DNA from 2 places in the Serratia sp. TSA_7 genome. Region 1 is predicted to be linked to the other one. Evidence: predicted binding sites of a transcription regulator. Region 1 holds the regulator's gene; the other holds the start of a gene.

Region 1 (9,058 bases):
CCTTCCGGGCGCTGTTGCCGCTGTTGTTCCAGCGTATGAACCGCTTGTGCCAGCAGGGCGCTGGCCTCCACCTGCCGCTGGTGCAACCGTTCTTTATGCTGCTGCAATTGCCGGCGCTGTGCGTCATCCAACAGCGCGGCGCTGAAGGCGGCTTCGTCGCTGAATTCGCTGGCGGCCAGTGCTTCCAGCCAGGTTTGTTCCGCCTGTTGCAGCCTCTCGCTCTGCCGTTGCTGCTGTTGTTGCAGGCCGGCAAGCTGGCCGGCCAGGCGATCGCGCTGTTCCTGAGCTTTCTGCCATTGTTCCACCGCCTGATGGCTGGCCTGCTCGCAGGCGGCCAGTTGGGCACGCAGCTGTTCGCGCACCTGCGGAATCTGTTGTTCGCCAAACAGCGCCAGCCGCTGCGCGCGGTGTTCGCTCAGGGTTTTCTCGCCCTCTTGCCACTGTTGTTGCAAGCGCTGCTGTTGCAACTGCGCGTCGGCGTGGTTTTTTTCCAGCAGGGTGAAGCGCTCGTCCAGCAGCGCTTGTTGCTGTTGTGCTTGTTGTTGCTGCGCCTGGAGCTCGGCCAGGGCATCTTTCGCCTGTTGTACCGTCTGTGCTGCCTGCTCGTGCTGCGCCAGCCCTTGCTGGCCCTGGCGTTCTTCGCTGTCGCAGGCGTTCAGCCACTGGCTCAGGCGCTCGGCATCTTGCAGATCGAAATCAAACGCCAGCGGCGCGCTGAGGGTTTGCCACTGTTGGCGCTGGGCGGCGAGTTGCTGCTCGTCCTGCGCTATTTGCTGTTGTTGGCGCTGTTGCTGTTCCTTCAGGCTTTCGCAACGGGTGCGCAGTTCGGTGCCTTGGGTGTACAGCGCCTCGGTTTTGACGCGCATTTCCGCCAGGCGCAATGCCGTCTCGGACGGTTTTACCGCCTGATATTGCTCAATGGCCGGATGGCTGGCGGAACCGCATAACGGGCAGGGCTCGCCGCTTTGCAGCAGTGCGCGCTCGGCTTCAAGACTGACGATGCGCTTTTCCAGCTCAAGGGCTTTTTCCACGTCTAACTGATGCGCTTTTTGCTGCTTGTAGTGCCGCCGCGTTTCTTCCAGCTGTTGCTCATGTTCGCCAAGCTGCGCCTGACGGGCGGTAAACTCTTTGCGCTGTTGTTCAAGCCGCTCGCTGGTCTGGCGGAACAGCGAGGAAAGGGTGAACAGCTGCTGGCGTGCCGGGCGCAGCTCGGCCAACTCGGCCTGACGCCGGCGCAGCGCCGCCAGCGGTGACTGCGCTTCCAGCGCATTTTGCTGCTGTTGCTGCGCCATCAACGCCGCGTTAAGACCGTTAAGCTTCTCCTGATGTTGCCCGGTCTGTGCGGTCAATTGGCTGCGTTGAACGTTTAACTGCTCCAGATCCGTTGTCTGCTGATGGCACTGCCGGGCGGCGTTGTCGCACGCCTGCTGCAATTCCGTCTGCGTTTTTTGCAGCTGAGCAATCTGGTGGTCGAGCGGGACGATCTGCTCGTCGATCAGCCGCTGCTGGATCTGCTGGCGCTCGGCCTGCGCCTGCTGCTCGGCGCGCGCTTTTTCCACGGCCTGCTGCAATGGCGCCATCTGCGCAAGCTGATGCTCCTGCTGCTGCGCCATTTGGGCGATCTGCTGTTGCAGCGCCTGCTGCTCACTGCGGCAGCGGTGACGGTCGTTATGCAGCGGCCGCAGTTTCTCCGCCGGTTCGCTGCGCGCCAACTGTTGCAACTGCGGTTTGGCCGCAGCCTGCTCCTGTTGCACGATGTTCAACTGGCGTTGGTATTCCTGCTGCTGGTGCTGCGTTCGCTGCCACTGTTGCAGCCAGTTCAGCGCCTGTTGCTGTTGCCGGGTCTGCCCGCTGAGGGCGGTTTCCTGCGCGCTCAGCTCAGCTAATTGGCTCTCCAATTGCTGACGCTGTTCGTCATTCAGCAGCTCAATGCCGCTGGCGCGTTGATGCAAGGCGTCCAGATCGGCTTTGGCCTGTTTGTGCTGCTCGAAAACCCGTTCGGAAAGTTGGCCGTAGATCTCGGTGCCGGTCAGCTCTTCCAGCAGTTCGGCCCGGTCATTGGCATCGGCATTGAGGAAGGCGGCGAACTGCCCCTGGGACAGCATCATCGATTTGGTGAAGCGGCCGAAATCCAGCCCGGTGATCGCGGCGGTCAGATCCAGCTTGTCGCGGACTTTATCCGCCAGGATTTTACCGTCTTCACGCAGCGCCAGTTCCACCTTTGGCGCTTGCAGATTGCCGTCCGGCGCATTTTTGGCGCGGCGTTGGCTCCAGAAGGCGCGGTAGCCGACGCCTTTGACCTCAAATTCGACCTCCGCCAACGATTCGGCGGTGTGGCGCGTCATCAGTTCGTTTTGGCTCGGTGTCACGTTAAGGCGCGGTGTCTGGTGGTACAGCGCCAGGCAGATGGCATCCAGCAGGGTGGTTTTGCCCGCGCCGGTTGGCCCGGTGATGGCGAACAGCCCATTGCTGGCAAAAGGCTCAGCGGTGAAATCGATCTTCCACTCGCCCTGCAATGAATTGAGGTTCTTCAGCCGCAGGCTCAGGATTTTCATTGGGTCGGCTCCTCGTCGTTGTGCCGTACGGCCTCGACCACCTGATGGAACATTTGGCGCATCCGCTGCTGGCGAGGCTCAGTGATTTCCGTCTCCTGCGCCAGCCGCCGCTCGAAGACCTCATCGACGCTCAGTTCGTTGAGCGTTTCCTTGTCCTGCTGTTCGAGGGCCTGGCGGCGCTGTTCTTTACTGCGGCGCAGCAATACCACCTCCACCGGCAGTTGATCCGCCAGCAGTTGAATACGGCGCTGAATGTCGCTGAGGTAATCTTGCGTGGCCACTTCGATATCCAGCCATACCGGCAGTTCACCTTGATAATCGGCGAACTGCCGCAATTGTTGCTCGATCTGCGCCAAATCGCCCTTGATCAGTTGCATTGGCTGGAAGCTGGGGATATCCAGTGCGGTGACCTGTTGCAGGGCGCCTTCGACGAAATCCACCATAAACACGCTCTTGGGTTTGCCCAGCTCATCGAAACTGAGCGGGATAGGCGAACCGCTGTAGCGGATATGCTCGGATTTGGCGACGTTCTGCGCCCGGTGAATATGCCCCAACGCAATGTAGTCGGCCGGCGGAAACGCCTGCGCCGGGAAGGCATCCAGCGTGCCGATGTAAATATCGCGCACCGAATCGGAGGTGGTAACCCCCACGGTGGTCAGGTGGCCGGTGGCGACAATCGGCAAGGTTAGCCCCAGTTCATCGCGGCGTGCGCAGGCCGCTTGGTAGAGCTGTTGATAGTGTTCCGCGATCGCCTCTTGCAACGCCTGCTGCTTTTGCGCGCCCGATTCGCCGGCGCGGCTGGTCGTCAGATCGCGCGGGCGCAGGAACGGGATGGCGCACAACACCGCACCCGGTTGGCCGTCGCGTTGGTTAAGCACCAGGATCTGCTGCCCGATGTCGCTCTGGGCGTTGGCGATCACCGTTGTATTCAGGCAAGAAAGCAATTCACGCGATTCATTCAGGGTTGCCACGGAGTCATGGTTACCTCCCAGCACCACCAGTTGGCAGCCGGTACGCTGCAGCTCCACCACGAAGCGGTTATACAGCTCGCGGGCGTAACTCGGCGGCGACCCGGTGTCGAACAGATCCCCGGCGACGATCAGCGCATCCACCCGTTGCTGTTCGATTTGCTCGATCAGCCAGCGTAAAAAAGCCTGGTGCTCGGCGGCACGGCTTTTGGTGAAAAAGTACTGGCCAAGATGCCAGTCAGAGGTGTGGATCAGGCGCATGACACTCCCGGGGCGATAAACTAATGGGGGGATTATAAAGGGGGCAGACTCTCCTGTCGTGACGCAATGATTATGACAACTGAATGATTTTTCTTTGAAGCTGGAAATAATCGCTATGCTTACTGGCTATAACAGGCTGGTTTTTTCATAAAAGTGTCACAAAACTGACGCATAATGGCGCCCGCAATCAACTGTGATCGCTAACACATTGGCAGGATTGACGATGGCAAGACGCATACTGGTGGTGGAAGACGAAGCGCCGATCCGTGAGATGGTGTGCTTTGTGTTGGAACAGAATGGTTACCAACCGTTGGAAGCCGAGGATTATGACAGCGCCGTGACGCGCCTGTCTGAGCCGTTCCCTGATTTGGTGTTGCTCGACTGGATGTTACCCGGCGGTTCCGGTATCCAGTTTATCAAACACATGAAGCGTGAAGCGCTGACCCGCGATATTCCGGTGATGATGCTGACCGCACGCGGTGAAGAAGAAGACCGGGTGCGCGGCCTGGAAGTGGGTGCGGACGATTACATTACCAAGCCGTTCTCGCCGAAGGAACTGGTGGCGCGCATCAAGGCGGTAATGCGCCGCATTTCACCGATGGCGGTGGAAGAAGTGATTGAAATGCAGGGGCTGAGCCTGGACCCTTCCTCACATCGCGTAATGGCTAATGAGCAGGCGCTGGATATGGGGCCGACCGAGTTCAAACTGCTGCATTTCTTTATGACCCATCCGGAACGTGTTTATAGCCGTGAACAGTTGCTTAATCACGTCTGGGGCACTAACGTTTATGTGGAAGACCGCACCGTTGACGTGCATATCCGCCGGCTCCGCAAGGCGTTAGAGACCACTGGTCATGACAAAATGGTTCAAACCGTTCGGGGCACCGGCTACCGATTCTCAACGCGTTACTGATCGCGTCGCGCTGGAGAATATGCTGTGCTAGAACGCCTTTCCTGGAAGAGGCTGGCCCTGGAGCTGGCTCTTTTCTGTTTACCTGCCTTACTGCTGGGGCTGATTTTCGGCTATCTGCCCTGGCTGCTGCTGGCCGCCGTGCTGGCGGCGCTGGTCTGGAATTTCTACAACCAACTCAAACTTTCCCACTGGCTGTGGGTCGATCGCAGCATGACGCCGCCGCCTGGGCGCTGGAGCTGGGAGCCGCTGTTTTACGGCCTCTACCAGATGCAACAGCGCAACCGTCGACGTCGCCGTGAACTGGCGTTGTTGATCAAACGTTTTCGCAGCGGCGCGGAATCGCTGCCCGATGCGGTGGTGATGACCACCGTCGAAGGCAATATCTTCTGGTGCAACGGGTTGGCGCAGCATCTGCTGGGATTCCGCTGGCCGGAAGACAACGGCCAGCACATCCTTAACCTGTTGCGTTACCCAGAGTTCAGCCACTATCTGCAACAGCAGGAATTCACGCGGCCACTGACGCTGCAACTCAATAACGAGCACTATGTCGAGTTCCGCGTGATGCCCTATTCGGAAGGGCAACTGTTGATGGTGGCGCGCGACGTCACCCAAATGCGCCAGCTTGAAGGCGCGCGCCGCAACTTCTTCGCCAACGTCAGCCATGAGTTGCGTACCCCGCTGACGGTATTGCAGGGCTACCTGGAGATGATGAGCGACGAGGAGCTGGACGGCTCGTTGCGCGGCAAGGCGCTGGGCACCATGCAGGAACAGACCCGGCGTATGGACGGGCTGGTCAAACAGCTGCTGACGCTGTCGCGCATTGAGGCGGCACCTAACGTCGATATGAACGAGCGGGTCGATATTCCGCTGATGCTGCGGGTGTTGCAGCGTGAGGCGCAGTCGCTGAGCGGCGACAACCATGAGATTACCTTCCGGGTGAACGAGCAGCTCAAGGTGTTCGGCAACGATGACCAACTGCGCAGCGCGGTGTCGAATCTGGTGTATAACGCCGTCAATCACACGCCGAAAGGCACCCATATTGAGGTGAGCTGGCAACAGACGCCAAACGGCGCGCAATTCCAGGTCAGCGACAACGGGCCGGGCATCGCCGCCGAACATATCCCGCGCCTGACCGAGCGTTTCTACCGCGTCGATAAAGCCCGTTCACGCCAGACCGGCGGCAGCGGGCTGGGGCTGGCGATCGTCAAGCATGCGCTCAGCCACCACGATGCGCGGTTGGAGATCCTCAGCGAGCAGGGGATCGGCACCCGTTTCATCTTTACCTTGCCTAACCGGTTGATTGTTCCTGCAGCTTTATCAGAGAATGCGGTGAAAAATTAACGCGCGAGAGGCTGGCATGATCCGAATTACCCGATGGTTGTTGCTGTGCCTGGCGCTGCTGGCGAGCCGCGGCGCACTGGCGCAGCCGGACGGTATGCTGTCCGGCAACCTGTCGAGCGTCGGCTCCGATACGCTGGCGAATCTGATGGCGCTGTGGGCGCAGGACTTCAGTCAGCACTACCCTAACGTCAATTTGCAGATCCAGGCCGCCGGTTCTTCAACCGCGCCTACCGCACTGGCGGCGGGCGCAGCGCAGCTTGGGCCAATGAGCAGGCCGATGAAGGCGGCGGAAGTGTCGGCGTTCGAACACCGTTATGGTTATGCGCCGCTGGCCGTGCCGGTAGCGGTGGATGCGCTGGTGGTGCTGGTGCATCAGGACAACCCGTTGCGTGGCCTGAACCTGCAGCAGCTCGACCGCATTTTCTCCGCTACCCGGCGCTGCGGCGAAAGCCGGCCGCTGATGCGTTGGGGCGAATTGGGGTTGACCGGCAGTTGGCAACAGCGCGACCTCCAACGTTTCGGGCGTAACTCCGCCTCCGGCACTTACGGCTATTTCAAACTGCGCGCCCTGTGCGGCGGCGATTTTATGCCGCGGGTCAATGAGCTGCCCGGTTCGGCCTCGGTGGTGCAGGCGGTGGCCGGCTCGCTGAACAGCATTGGCTACGCCAGCATCGGTTTTCGCGCCAGTGGCGTGCGTCTGCTGCCGCTGGCGGAGTCGGGTGAAAACTATGTTGTCCCCAATGATACCAACGTGCGCAACGGCAGCTATCCGCTGTCGCGCTATCTGTATATTTACATCAACAAGGCCCCCAACCAACCGCTGGAGCCGCTGACCGCCGCTTTTCTCGATCGCGTGCTGTCCGATGCCGGGCAAAAGCTGGTTAATCATGACGGTTACCTGCCGCTGCCACCCGATACGCTGCGTAAAACCCGGCTGGCGCTGGGCCTGAAGTAATCCTCCAACGGGCGCCGAGTGGCGCCCAACGTGAATTTCTCTCAACACCAATGAAAATTATTCTATTGCCGCCCGACAAGCGGCGTGACAGGATGCTCCCCAATGGTTTTTTTGGACGTCTGGATGTCCAAAGTGACTCGGCGTAATAGTTCACACTGTCAATCATTGAAGCAAAGAGGCCCGATCCTTTGCCTGTCACCGGGAGTCATAAATATGTGCGATTGCAACCACGCCTTTCACGCTGACGTTGTCGGCAGCCTGTTGCGCCCTGCGGCGCTGAAAACCGCTCGCCAGCAGTTCCAGCAAGGCGAAATCGATGCCGCCCGGTTGCGCGCGGTTGAAGACGAGCAGATCCGTTTGGCGGTGGCAAAACAGAAAGACCTCGGTTTGGCGGTGGTGACGGACGGCGAATTCCGCCGTGCGTGGTGGCACTTTGACTTCCTGGAAGGACTGGACGGCGTGGAAGGTTATGATGCGGAGCAGGGGATCCAGTTCAACGGCGTGCAAACCCGCGCACGCAGCATCAAGGTGGTCGGTAAAGTGGGCTTTAACCCCCAGCACCCGATGCTGGCGGATTTTCGTTTCCTGAAGGCGACGGCCGGCGATGCGGTGCCGAAAATGACCATTCCCAGCCCGAGCGTGCTGCACTTTCGCGGCGGGCGCAAGGCCATCGACAGCCAGGTTTACCCGGATCTGAATGTCTATTTTGACGATCTGGCGCAGACCTACCGCGATGCGATCAAGGCGTTTTATGATGCAGGCTGCCGCTATCTGCAACTGGATGACACCGTCTGGGCTTATCTGTGCTCGGACGATCAACGACGGCAGATCCGCGAGCGCGGTGAGGATCCGGATCGTCTGGCCAAGATCTACGCCGACGTGCTGAATGCGGTGATCGCCGGCAAACCGGACGATCTGACCATCGGCTTGCACGTGTGTCGCGGTAATTTCCGCTCTACCTGGATCTCCGAAGGCGGTTACGAGCCGGTGGCGGAAATCCTGTTCGGCCAGGTGAATATCGACGCTTTCTTCCTGGAATACGACAACGAGCGCTCCGGGGGCTTTGAGCCGCTGCGTTTTATCAAACCCGGTAAACAGCAGGTGGTGCTCGGCCTGATCACCACCAAAAACGGCGAGCTGGAGAACCCGGAGCAGGTGAAACAGCGTCTCGAGGAGGCCGCGCAGTTTGTCGATCGCCGCCAGTTGTGCCTCAGCACCCAGTGCGGGTTTGCCTCGACCGAAGAGGGCAATAGCCTGAGCGAACAGCAGCAGTGGAATAAGCTGCAAAGCGTGGTGAATATTGCCCGAGAGGTTTGGTAAGCGCGCAGATCCCGTTCAGACCACGCGAAAACCGATCGTTTATTGGCGTTTTCGCGCGGTCTCAAGCCGGATGTTTCACGGTTTGTGAATGGGACGCTCAAAAATGATACAAATCATGTAGTGTATATTTATTGATAGCCAATATGATCGACTGGTGACAAAAGATTATCTGGTCGATAGCTCTGGTTTTTGTCACGCGACTTGCCTTTCAACGCTATAAACGTTTAACTTACCCCCCGTTGTCGGACTAAACCTCCATTTATAACTCCTAAAACTCTGTCCATCATCATGAGTGGTCAATTTCGAATAAGGACAAAACGCCGGACGTTACGCGTTTTCTGCTCTTGTTGGTCTCACGATGAAAGGGCAAGCCGGCAACCGGGTGGGGGCATTACGCCACCACGATATCGGGTACTTTTTTTCATTTGAACAGGCAACACGACATCGTATGAGTCATCGTTTAACGTCAAAAGATATTATTGCGCTGGGTTTTATGACCTTTGCCTTATTTGTCGGTGCCGGGAACATCATTTTCCCGCCGATGGTCGGTTTACAATCCGGTGAGCACGTCTGGACCGCAGCAATCGGCTTCCTGATTACCGCAGTCGGTTTGCCGGTGATAACCGTTATCGCTCTGGCACGCGTTGGCGGCGGTATTGACGCCCTTAGCACGCCGATTGGCCGCAGCGCCGGTTTGCTGCTGGCGACGGTCTGCTACCTGGCGGTTGGCCCGCTGTTCGCCACC
Region 2 (9,058 bases), on a different contig from region 1:
TCTGCGCCGGATCGCGGCCGTTCATTACCAGTGGCGCCCACTGTTTAATCTGGTTGGGGTCTTCGGAGTATTCCATCCCACGGAACAGGGTGCTGTGCTGCAGCGCCGCATAGCGTTTGCGCAGGAAGTTGACGTTATCGTCACCCCAGACAAAGCTCATGTGCGGTACGCTGTTAATAAAGGATTTTGGATCTTTCAGGACGTTATTTTTTACCTGATAAGACCAGAACTGACGAGAAATTTCAAAAGACTCGTTAACCACCACGGCTTTGCTGATATCGATGGTGCCGTCTTCTTTCTCCGGGGTGTAGTTCATTTCGGCGAAAGCGGAGTGGCCGGTACCGGCATTATTCCAGCCGTTGGAGCTTTCTTCCGCAACGCCGTTCATGCGCTCATACATGTCGATGGACCAGTTCGGCTCCAGCTCATGCAGGTAAGTCCCCAGGGTGGCGCTCATGATGCCGCCGCCAATCAGTACCACATCGACGGTCTTATTCTCTTCTGCGGCAGCCTGTTGCGTGACGCCGAACAGATTCAGACAGAAGATCAGGACGAGTAATTTTCTCATTAAATCAAATCTCTTATGTGTAAATTCTACTCATTGCAGGTGAAAGAATTTATCGGGAGTTACCCTGGAAATAAGCCAAAACAGACCGCCCGGCATGAGCCGAATTGCAGTGATAATGTCTTTTTGTTAATAGTTTTCTTTAACGAAAAGTGGATTATTACAGGCTACCTGGAGGCGGAGTGTTCAACTCAGGTTACTGAGGGGATATTATTGTTTGCAAGAATGTTAAAAACTACTTTTGTAACTAAAAAAAGAGAAATATAGGCAGGAATAATTCATTTATTATTGCGGGCTAAATATAACCGTTAAATTAGCAGGGTTTAATTGCCGTTGATTTAAACGATATTTCATTATCACACAATATTTAGCGATGAATTGCAAAGGCTAACCGGTAACAAAAAGAAAATGGCCGCCGTAGGGCGGCCGGCATCCGATTAGCGCGGTTGCCAAATACCGCGGGTTGCCGTGTCGGCGGCATAGGTGGTGAAATCACGCGCCGGGCGCCCAAGGCTGCGTTGAACGCCGTCGGTCAGTGACGCATTGCGTCCATCCAGTACCGTACTGAATAAATATTCCAGCAAACTGACCATCTCCTCCGGCAACTGCGCTTCGCGCAGATAACCGACATAATCGGCTATCGGCACCTGCCGATAGAGGATCTCACGTCCGCTGGCGGCGGCAATCTCGCTAATGGCTTGTTCAAACGTCATCAGTCGCGGGCCGGTCAGCTCATATACCCTATTGCTGTGGCCGGGCTGAGTGAGAGCGGCGACCGCGGCGTCGGCGATATCGTCGGCATCAATAAAGGGTTCTGGAATTTCGCCCGGCGGCAAATAAACCGTGCCGTTCAGCAGCTCATCGAGAATAAAGCTTTCGCTGAAGTTTTGCATAAACCAGCTGGCGCGCAATATCGTCCAGTCCGCGCCGCTGCGCTCGACCACTTCCTCCGCCTGCCGGGCTTCGTCTTCTCCGCGCCCGCTGAGCAACACGATCTTTTGCACGCCGCCCGTTACCGCCTGACGGCAAAAACGTTCAATGGTGTCGATGGCGCCCGGCACCGCCAGATCGGGCTGAAAGCTGAGATACACCTTTTTCACATCTTGTAAGGCCGGTTGCCAACTGCCGCTGTCCTCCCAGTCAAAAGGAATGGCGGCGCCACGGTGGCCGGGGCGTACGGCCACGCCATGTTGTTGCAAACGCGCTGCTACACGGCTGCCGGTTTTTCCGGTGGCGCCTAAAACCAGTATCGGTGCGGTCTTATCGCTGTTATCCATCGTTCATCTCCAAAATGTGAGTGTCACTCATGTTTTGTAAATATGATAAACCCTCGTATTATTGTCAAGGCAGTTTTTGGTTCAAAGGACGATGCTGATGAATGACAAGCAAAAAAATCCGCCCGCGTTGCGGCGTAAACCCAGCCAGACGCGGAGCCGCGAGAAGGTGGAGCTGATCCTCGATTGCGCCACCGCGCTGATAGCCCGGCAGGGCAGCGATGCGATGCGCATGAGCGAAGTGGCGCTCAATGCCGGTATTTCCATTGGGGCGCTGTACCAGTACTTCCCGGATAAGACCGCTATCGTGCGCGTGTTGGCACAGCGTTATAACCAGGAAGCGCGCGAATGCATCGAGCAGTGTTTATCTCGGGTGCAGGATTTTCCGCAACTGATCGAGGCTTTTAGCTGCCTGATTGACGAATATTATGCCTTGTTTATGGCCGAGCCCGTCATGCGGGATATCTGGGCGGCGACGCAGGCCAACAAAACGCTGCGCGAAGAAGAGGTGGCGGAAAGCCGATTGAACGGTGCATTGCTGGCGGCGGCGATACGGCGTTTACGGCCACAGGCGGCTCCCGTTGCGGTTGAAAATGCCGCTTTTCTGCTGATGCATCTGGGAGAGGCGACGATGCGCCTGGCGGTCAGTACCGGCCCCGATGAGGGCCGAGAACTGGTGGAGAGCTATAAGCAAATGGCGGCGAAGGTGCTGGCAGATGCCTAGAACGCGCTACGGCAGCCCGTGCTGCCATTCTTCATTCAACAAGGCGTAAATAAACTCGTCGCCCCATTCGCCGTTGAAACGATCGTTTTGCCGCAGGTGCGCCTCTTTGCGCATGCCCAACCGCTCGACCACGCCGATCGAGCCCCGGTTGGCGGCGTCGAGCCGGGCAAAGATGCGGTGGCAGCCCACTTCGCTGAAGCCACGCTCCAGCACCGCGCGCACCGCTTCTGCGGCGTAGCCTTTACCGGCGTAGGCCGGGTTGAAGATATAGCCGATCTCTGCTTGCAATGCCGCGCGGTTGGCCAGTTTCAGCAGCACTTCACCGATCAATTCCCCGCTGTCTTGCAGGGTGACCGCACAATAAAAGATATCGCCATCCTCGCTGAAACGCGAAGCCACCGCCTGGGAAAGCTGTTCTTCCAACTGCGTGTCGTTCGGCGTGGGGGCGTACAGATAACGATAAACCGCCGGCAGACGGTGATAAGCCGCGTAGGCGTTGAGATCGGCAGGGGTAAAGCGGCGTAGCCGCAGGCGTTCGGTGGTCAATGGCAGGCTAATCAACTGCAAGGGTTCATCCTTTCATCTGGGCGCTTTGGCGCGAAGTGAAGACTCAAGGGGGAATATAGCCGTTAATCGATCATTTTTAACCTGTTAAAGCCGCTTCTCCCCCTGATATTCAGGAGGAGAAGGGATAGAGCAAGCTACCCGGCAACCAACTTACTTGATCGCCATAGCGTCACGCATGGTGTAGAACAGGTCGGTCTGATCGGTCAGGCCCACGACGTTAGCCGCATGCGGGCCGTAGGCGGCAACGCGCAACTGGGTGCCGGTGTGTCCCTGAGAGCCTTCCTCCGAGTTACCGTAGCTGATGGTCATTGGCGCGCCATCTTTGGTGGTCAGCGTTTGCGTCAGGCCTGGAGCCTTGGCATCGACGGCAATAATCTGGCTGGAGTGGGCGTGGTCGGCGGTGACGATCACCAGGGTGTTGCCGTCGGCGCGGGCGAAGGCCAGCGCTTTCTGTACCGCTTCATCCAGATCGACCGTCTCGCCGAACTGGCCGCAAGGGTTGGCTTCATGGTCCTGCTTGTCGATCGATGCGCCTTCCACCTGCAAGAAGAAACCGTTCTGCTGGTTTTTCAACAGATCTATCGCTTTTTCGGTCATCGCCGCCAGCGTTGGGATGTCGGCAGTACGTGCCGGGTTGTTCTCGCAGGTGACCGCCGGTTGGTCGATATTACCGTGATGCGAAGCTTTCGGGCCCTGCCAGCGCACCGGCATATTGCCGGCGGCAAACAATCCCAGCAGCGGTTTTTGCTGATTGGCTACGCTGATGGCATTCAGGCCGTCGAGGTTTTCCACCCACTGATAACCCAGCGCAGTTGCCTGGTCTTTCAATGATTTTCCCTGCCATTCGCCGCTTTTCGCCAGCTGATTAAAGGATTTCGCTCCACCGCCCAGCGAGACGTCGGCACGGGTTTTGAGCAATTGCTCGGTGATCGAGCCGCGGCCGCCATTCTCCAGCGCGTTGGTGGCGCATTTTTCGCTGGTTTCTTCCGGGCCGTAACATTTGCGCGAGGTAACATGCGAGACCTGCGCTGCCGGTGTGGCGTCCTGCAGCTCGGCGGTGGAGACGTTGCCGGTGGCTTTGCCCGCCGCTTTGGCGATCTCCAGCAGCGTCGGCTGGTCCTTGCCGTTGACGTCAACTCCCAGCGCGCCGTTATAGGTTTTTACGCCGGTGGACCATGCGGTCGCCGAAGCGGCGGAATCCGTCACGTAATCCGGTTTGTGGGTTTTCTTATCCAGCGAGTAATGGGTGTACTGGCCGGTCAGCGGCAGGGCATCAATGCCTTTAAAATAGCCGCCCGCGCCTTCTGCGTAGTTGCGCGCCGAGGTGATTTCAGAATCGCCCATGCCGTCGCCGATCAATAAAATCACGTTTTTGACCGTTTTGTCAGACAGCGAGGCTTTCAGCGCGGCGGTTTGATCGCCGCTCAGACGGCGTGCGCCGCCCGGTTCCACGATGTTACCGCGTGCCGCTCGCTCGGAAAGACCAGCGGTATTGGCCGGCGTTTCATCGGCGAGGGCGGTGGAACAAAGCAGGGCGGATAACACGGCGCCGGCGATCAAAGAAACGGGCTGCAGCATGGGAAAACTCCTTGTCGTAATAATAAAACACAAATAGCATCAGTTTGTTACGCAGGGAGAGTAGTGCAGAGGTGTGACACTTTTATGACGATGCGGGGGGCGAAAATGGGATAGCCGGCGGCTATCCCAGGCAATAAATTATTCGTTGCGGGCGGGAATAGTCAGGCCGCGTTGCACTGCCGGGCGCGCCAAACCGCGCTCCAGCCATTGCCCCACCCGTGGGAAACTGTCGAACTCCACCAGTTCGCGCGCTTCGTAGAAACCGATCAGGTTACGCACCCAGCCCAGCAGTGAAATATCGGCGATGGTGTAATCTGCGCCCATGATCCAGTCGCGGCCTTCAAGGCGGCTTTCCAGCACGCCGAGCAGGCGTTTGGATTCATTTTTATAACGCTCCAGCGGGCGTTTATCTTCGTATTCACGCCCGGCAAAGCGGTGGAAGAAGCCGAGCTGGCCGAACATCGGGCCGACCGCGGCCATCTGGAAAAATACCCATTGGATGGTTTCGTAGCGCTGCGCGGGATCCTGTGGCAGGAATTGACCGCTTTTCTCTGCCAGATACAAAAGGATGGCACCGGATTCAAACAGCGGCAGCGGCTTACCGCCCGGACCATCGGGATCGATAATCGAGGGGATTTTACCGTTCGGGTTCAGCGACAAAAACTCCGGCGTCCAGGTTTCATTCTTGCCGATATCGATCAGATGCGCTTCATAAGGCAGGCCGATCTCTTCGAGCATGATGGAGACTTTTACGCCGTTAGGCGTTGGCAGCGAGTAAAGCTGCAGCCGTTCCGGATGTTGCGCCGGCCACAGTTTGGTGATGGGGAATTGGGTTTGATCGAGCATGAGGAGTCCTCGGGTTGACGGTGTGCCTATTGAGTATTGCACCAAAGCTAACGCGCTGTGGGGCTAAAGCGTGAGGTCAAAATGTGCTTTCAGAGCATTCTTGCCGGTGGCGGTGAGTTGCAGCTCGCGGCTATCGAGCCGGCGCCTTATCCAGCCGCGTTCGATAAAAGCGTTAAGCATCGCTGCGCCAAGTGCGCCACCGAGGTGAGCCTTGCGTTCGCTCCAGTCCAGACAGCCGCAGGCGAAGCGCCGCCGTGAAGGCGCAGGCGTGCAGTCGATGCCCAACCGCGTCAGGGCAGCCCGCCCCGCGTCGCTCAGCCGGTAGTCTTCCTCGCCCACCAGCCAGGCCAACTGATGCAAACGGTCATGCAGTTTTACCGCCACTTCACCGGCCATATGATCGTAGCAGGTGCGGGCGAATTGCAGCGAGGTGGGGGTTGTGCTTTTCACCGTCGGCCGTTCGACGCCGGCCAGCGCCATCAGCGTTTCCAGCACATCGGCCACCGGCTGGCCCGCCAGGCGGAAATAGCGGTAGCGCCCCTGTTTGACGCAGGCGATCAACCGTTGTTCCTGCAAGCGCGCCAAATGCCCGCTGGCGGTAGAGGCGGCGACGTCCACGGCGGCGCTGAGCTCGGTGGCGGTATAGGCGCGGCCGTCCATCAGCAGGCACAACATGCGCGCACGGGTACGGTCGGCAATAGCGGCAGTCAGTGCCGCCAGGCGATCTTCGATATTGATGTCATTCATACTTCGAGATTAGGCGAAGTATGGCTGTAGGTCTAGCCTTAGGATAGGGTTAATCGTCCTGACAGGAACTCTCTATGATTGCCGTTATTTTTGAATTGCAGGCCGCCGACGGGCAGCGTGAAACCTACCTTAAATTGGCGGCAGAGCTAAAGCCGCTGCTGGCGGAGATTGACGGATTTATCTCCATCGAGCGCTTTCAAAGCCTGGCCGATCCGCAGCGGTTGCTGTCGCTGTCCTTCTGGCGGGATGAAGAGGCGGTAAAACAGTGGCGCAATCTCGAGCAGCACCGGGCTGCGCAGGCGCGTGGCCGCCATGATGTGCTGGCGCAGTATCGCCTGCGGGTGGCGGAGGTGGTGCGCGACTATGGTTTGGATCAGCGGGATCAAGCGCCGCAGGACAGCTGCGGCTATCACGCAGGTTAATGCAAAGTTGGTTTTATCGTTGACAGCCCTCCCGGCTTTATTCTATTGATAGTGGATGAATAAAAACCGACTTGTATTCGCGCAGATTATTATCACCATTCTCAGAGTGGTGGGATAGCGCGTCTCTTTCAAGCCAAAACCCGCCAGTAAGGCGGGGCAATCTATCCTCCTGCTGGCCATCACCCAGGAGGACGTCATGGGAAATCACCCCCAGGTTGTTTTACATCTGATGTGCGGCAAAGCCGGTTCAGGCAAGTCGACGTTGGCAAACCGCTTGTCGCAGCAGCCACAAACGCTGTTGATTGTTGAGGACAGCTGGCTGGCGACGCTGTATGAACAACAGATGACCGGGTTGCAGGATTACGTCCGCTATTCGGCCCGGCTACGGCAGGCATTGAGCGAACATGTTGTAGAGCTGCTGCGTCATGGGCTGTCGGTGGTGCTCGATTTTCCGATGAACACGCCGGATCGTCGTCTTTGGGCCAGACAACTGGCGGACGCCGCCGGCGTTAGCCATTGTCTGCATTTTCTGGACGTCAGCGATACGCAATGCAAAAGCCGGATCAAACTGAGAAATGAACAGGGCGATCATCCTTTTGTGCTCAGCGAAGAAACCTTCGATCTGCTTACCCACTACTTTGTTTCCCCTTCAGAGGAAGAGCGGCTGACTGTGGTTAGATACGGCGATCAGGCCTGAGTCAGCCCGTTTGAGGGGCGTGGTTTCAAACGCGGTATCGACAGCGACCTCGCTCTGCGGTGCAGAGCGGGTGTTATCTCTTGCGTTAACGGAAAGCTATACCAGCACATTCCAACGCTGTATAAGCCCCAGCAGATGAACCAGACCTATGCAGAGACATATCAATGAGCTTATGACGATAAATCTGTGGCTGCGGCCGGTATTGCGCAGCGCAACGGGGCCGGCAATACCACGCAACAAATAGATAAACGTGATGAAGCACAGCGCGGGGCGCAGCAATGGCAGCGGCGCAATAATGCCGGCGCCGGCCAAAGCGTACAGCGCCCAGATAAACAGCACCAGGGCGATACCTGCGGTCGCGATGGCCGGAAATGTCTTGCCGGCTTCGGCGGCGCGGATAAAGCGATCGCCGGCGCCGCACAGGCGATATCCGCGCGGCCCCGCCTTGATCACCCAAACATGCACCAGGGCCGCCATGGCGCTCAGCCCTGCGCCTGTCAGTAATGCCAAATTATAAGGGGTATCCATACTTCTCTTCGCTCCTGGGACAAAACCATTGCGTCAGTTTTTGTGCCGCTCCTTGAACACTGTAGTGGCAATCAGGCTGATAGTCAGCATGCCGGTGACATACCAGGCCGGCGCCATAGGATTGCCGCTGACATCCAGTAACCAGGTGACGATGAGCTGCGCCGACCCACCAAACAGCGTAACGCCGAAGGCATAAATCATTGAGGTGCCGGTAGCGCGGACATGGCGCGGTAGCGCAGAGACGATCAGCATGGTGCTCGACAGCATATTGATCCCTAAAGCGCCGATCAGCAAGATGCGAAAGAGGATTGCCAGCCACAGATAGTGTGTGGAGCCCAGGAACCAGAACGTGGGATAAATCAGTATCAGGGCGGCAAAGATAGAGAAAAGCAGCGGTCTTTTGTAGTTTTGTACCCGATCGACATAGCGGCCGGCGAAATAAACGGCGACGATTTGCACCACTGAGGCAATGCAGCTGAAGAGATAGGCGGTTGGTGCGGCAATGTGATAGGTCTGCATCATATAGGTCGGCATATACAGCAGCACAATATAAACCATCACGGTGCCGGACATAATGATCAGCATTCCCAGCAGTAGGTCTTTAAAGTGATTGCGCAGCACATCCCAGACCGGGTTAACCGGTGGGCGTTCTTGATCCGCAACCTCGCCGCTATAGGTTTCTTCCAGGTGTTTACGGATATATACGCCGACGGGAATAATCAGCAGGCCGACGATGAAAGGCACGCGCCAGCCCCAGGAATAGAGGGCTTCTTCCGGCAGAAAATAGGTCAACAGCAGCCCGAAAGAGGCACCGAGCAAGGCGCTGATGCCTTGGCTGATCGCCTGCCAACTGACAAAGAATCCCCGCTGGTTGGCCCCGGCCGACTCCAGCAGCAGGGTGGTCGCAGACCCCACTTCACCGCCGGCGGCAAAGCCCTGAATCAATCGCCCGACCACGATCAGCATCGGTGCGAAGATGCCAATCTGCGCATGAGTGGGGGCGAAGGCGATCAGCGCCGTGCCGACGCCCATCAGAACAATAGTCATTAACATGGCGGCCTTACGCCCGACCCGATCGGCGTAGGCCCCCAACACCATGCTGCCCAGCGG

What was found. Region 1 encodes PhoB, which activates phosphate uptake and scavenging genes when phosphate is short. Its sites were predicted from a motif close to CTGTCATAAAACTGNCNNAT; they were not measured.
Region 2: the regulator PhoB is predicted to act here: its motif matches at 4,780-4,799, upstream of phoA (alkaline phosphatase).

What each region holds. Positions count from the first base shown of each region.
Region 1 is NZ_JBQZFU010000006.1:102,328-111,385, reverse strand. It holds gene sbcC (exonuclease subunit SbcC) at 1-2,555, opposite strand, end outside; gene sbcD (exonuclease subunit SbcD) at 2,552-3,784, opposite strand; gene phoB (phosphate response regulator transcription factor PhoB) at 4,008-4,697, shown strand; gene phoR (phosphate regulon sensor histidine kinase PhoR) at 4,722-6,038, shown strand; gene ACUTQW_RS18520 (PstS family phosphate ABC transporter substrate-binding protein) at 6,055-6,993, shown strand; gene ACUTQW_RS18515 (cobalamin-independent methionine synthase II family protein) at 7,207-8,313, shown strand; gene brnQ (branched-chain amino acid transport system II carrier protein) at 8,762-9,058, shown strand, end outside.
Region 2 is NZ_JBQZFU010000001.1:426,983-436,040, reverse strand. It holds gene ACUTQW_RS02110 (malate:quinone oxidoreductase) at 1-568, opposite strand, end outside; gene ACUTQW_RS02105 (NmrA family NAD(P)-binding protein) at 1,003-1,842, opposite strand; gene ACUTQW_RS02100 (TetR/AcrR family transcriptional regulator) at 1,940-2,563, shown strand; gene ACUTQW_RS02095 (GNAT family N-acetyltransferase) at 2,570-3,130, opposite strand; gene phoA (alkaline phosphatase) at 3,281-4,708, opposite strand; gene ACUTQW_RS02085 (glutathione S-transferase N-terminal domain-containing protein) at 4,847-5,554, opposite strand; gene ACUTQW_RS02080 (ArsR/SmtB family transcription factor) at 5,618-6,301, opposite strand; gene ACUTQW_RS02075 (antibiotic biosynthesis monooxygenase family protein) at 6,376-6,723, shown strand; gene ACUTQW_RS02070 (AAA family ATPase) at 6,920-7,420, shown strand; gene ACUTQW_RS02065 (hypothetical protein) at 7,517-7,948, opposite strand; gene ACUTQW_RS02060 (MFS transporter) at 7,982-9,058, opposite strand, start outside.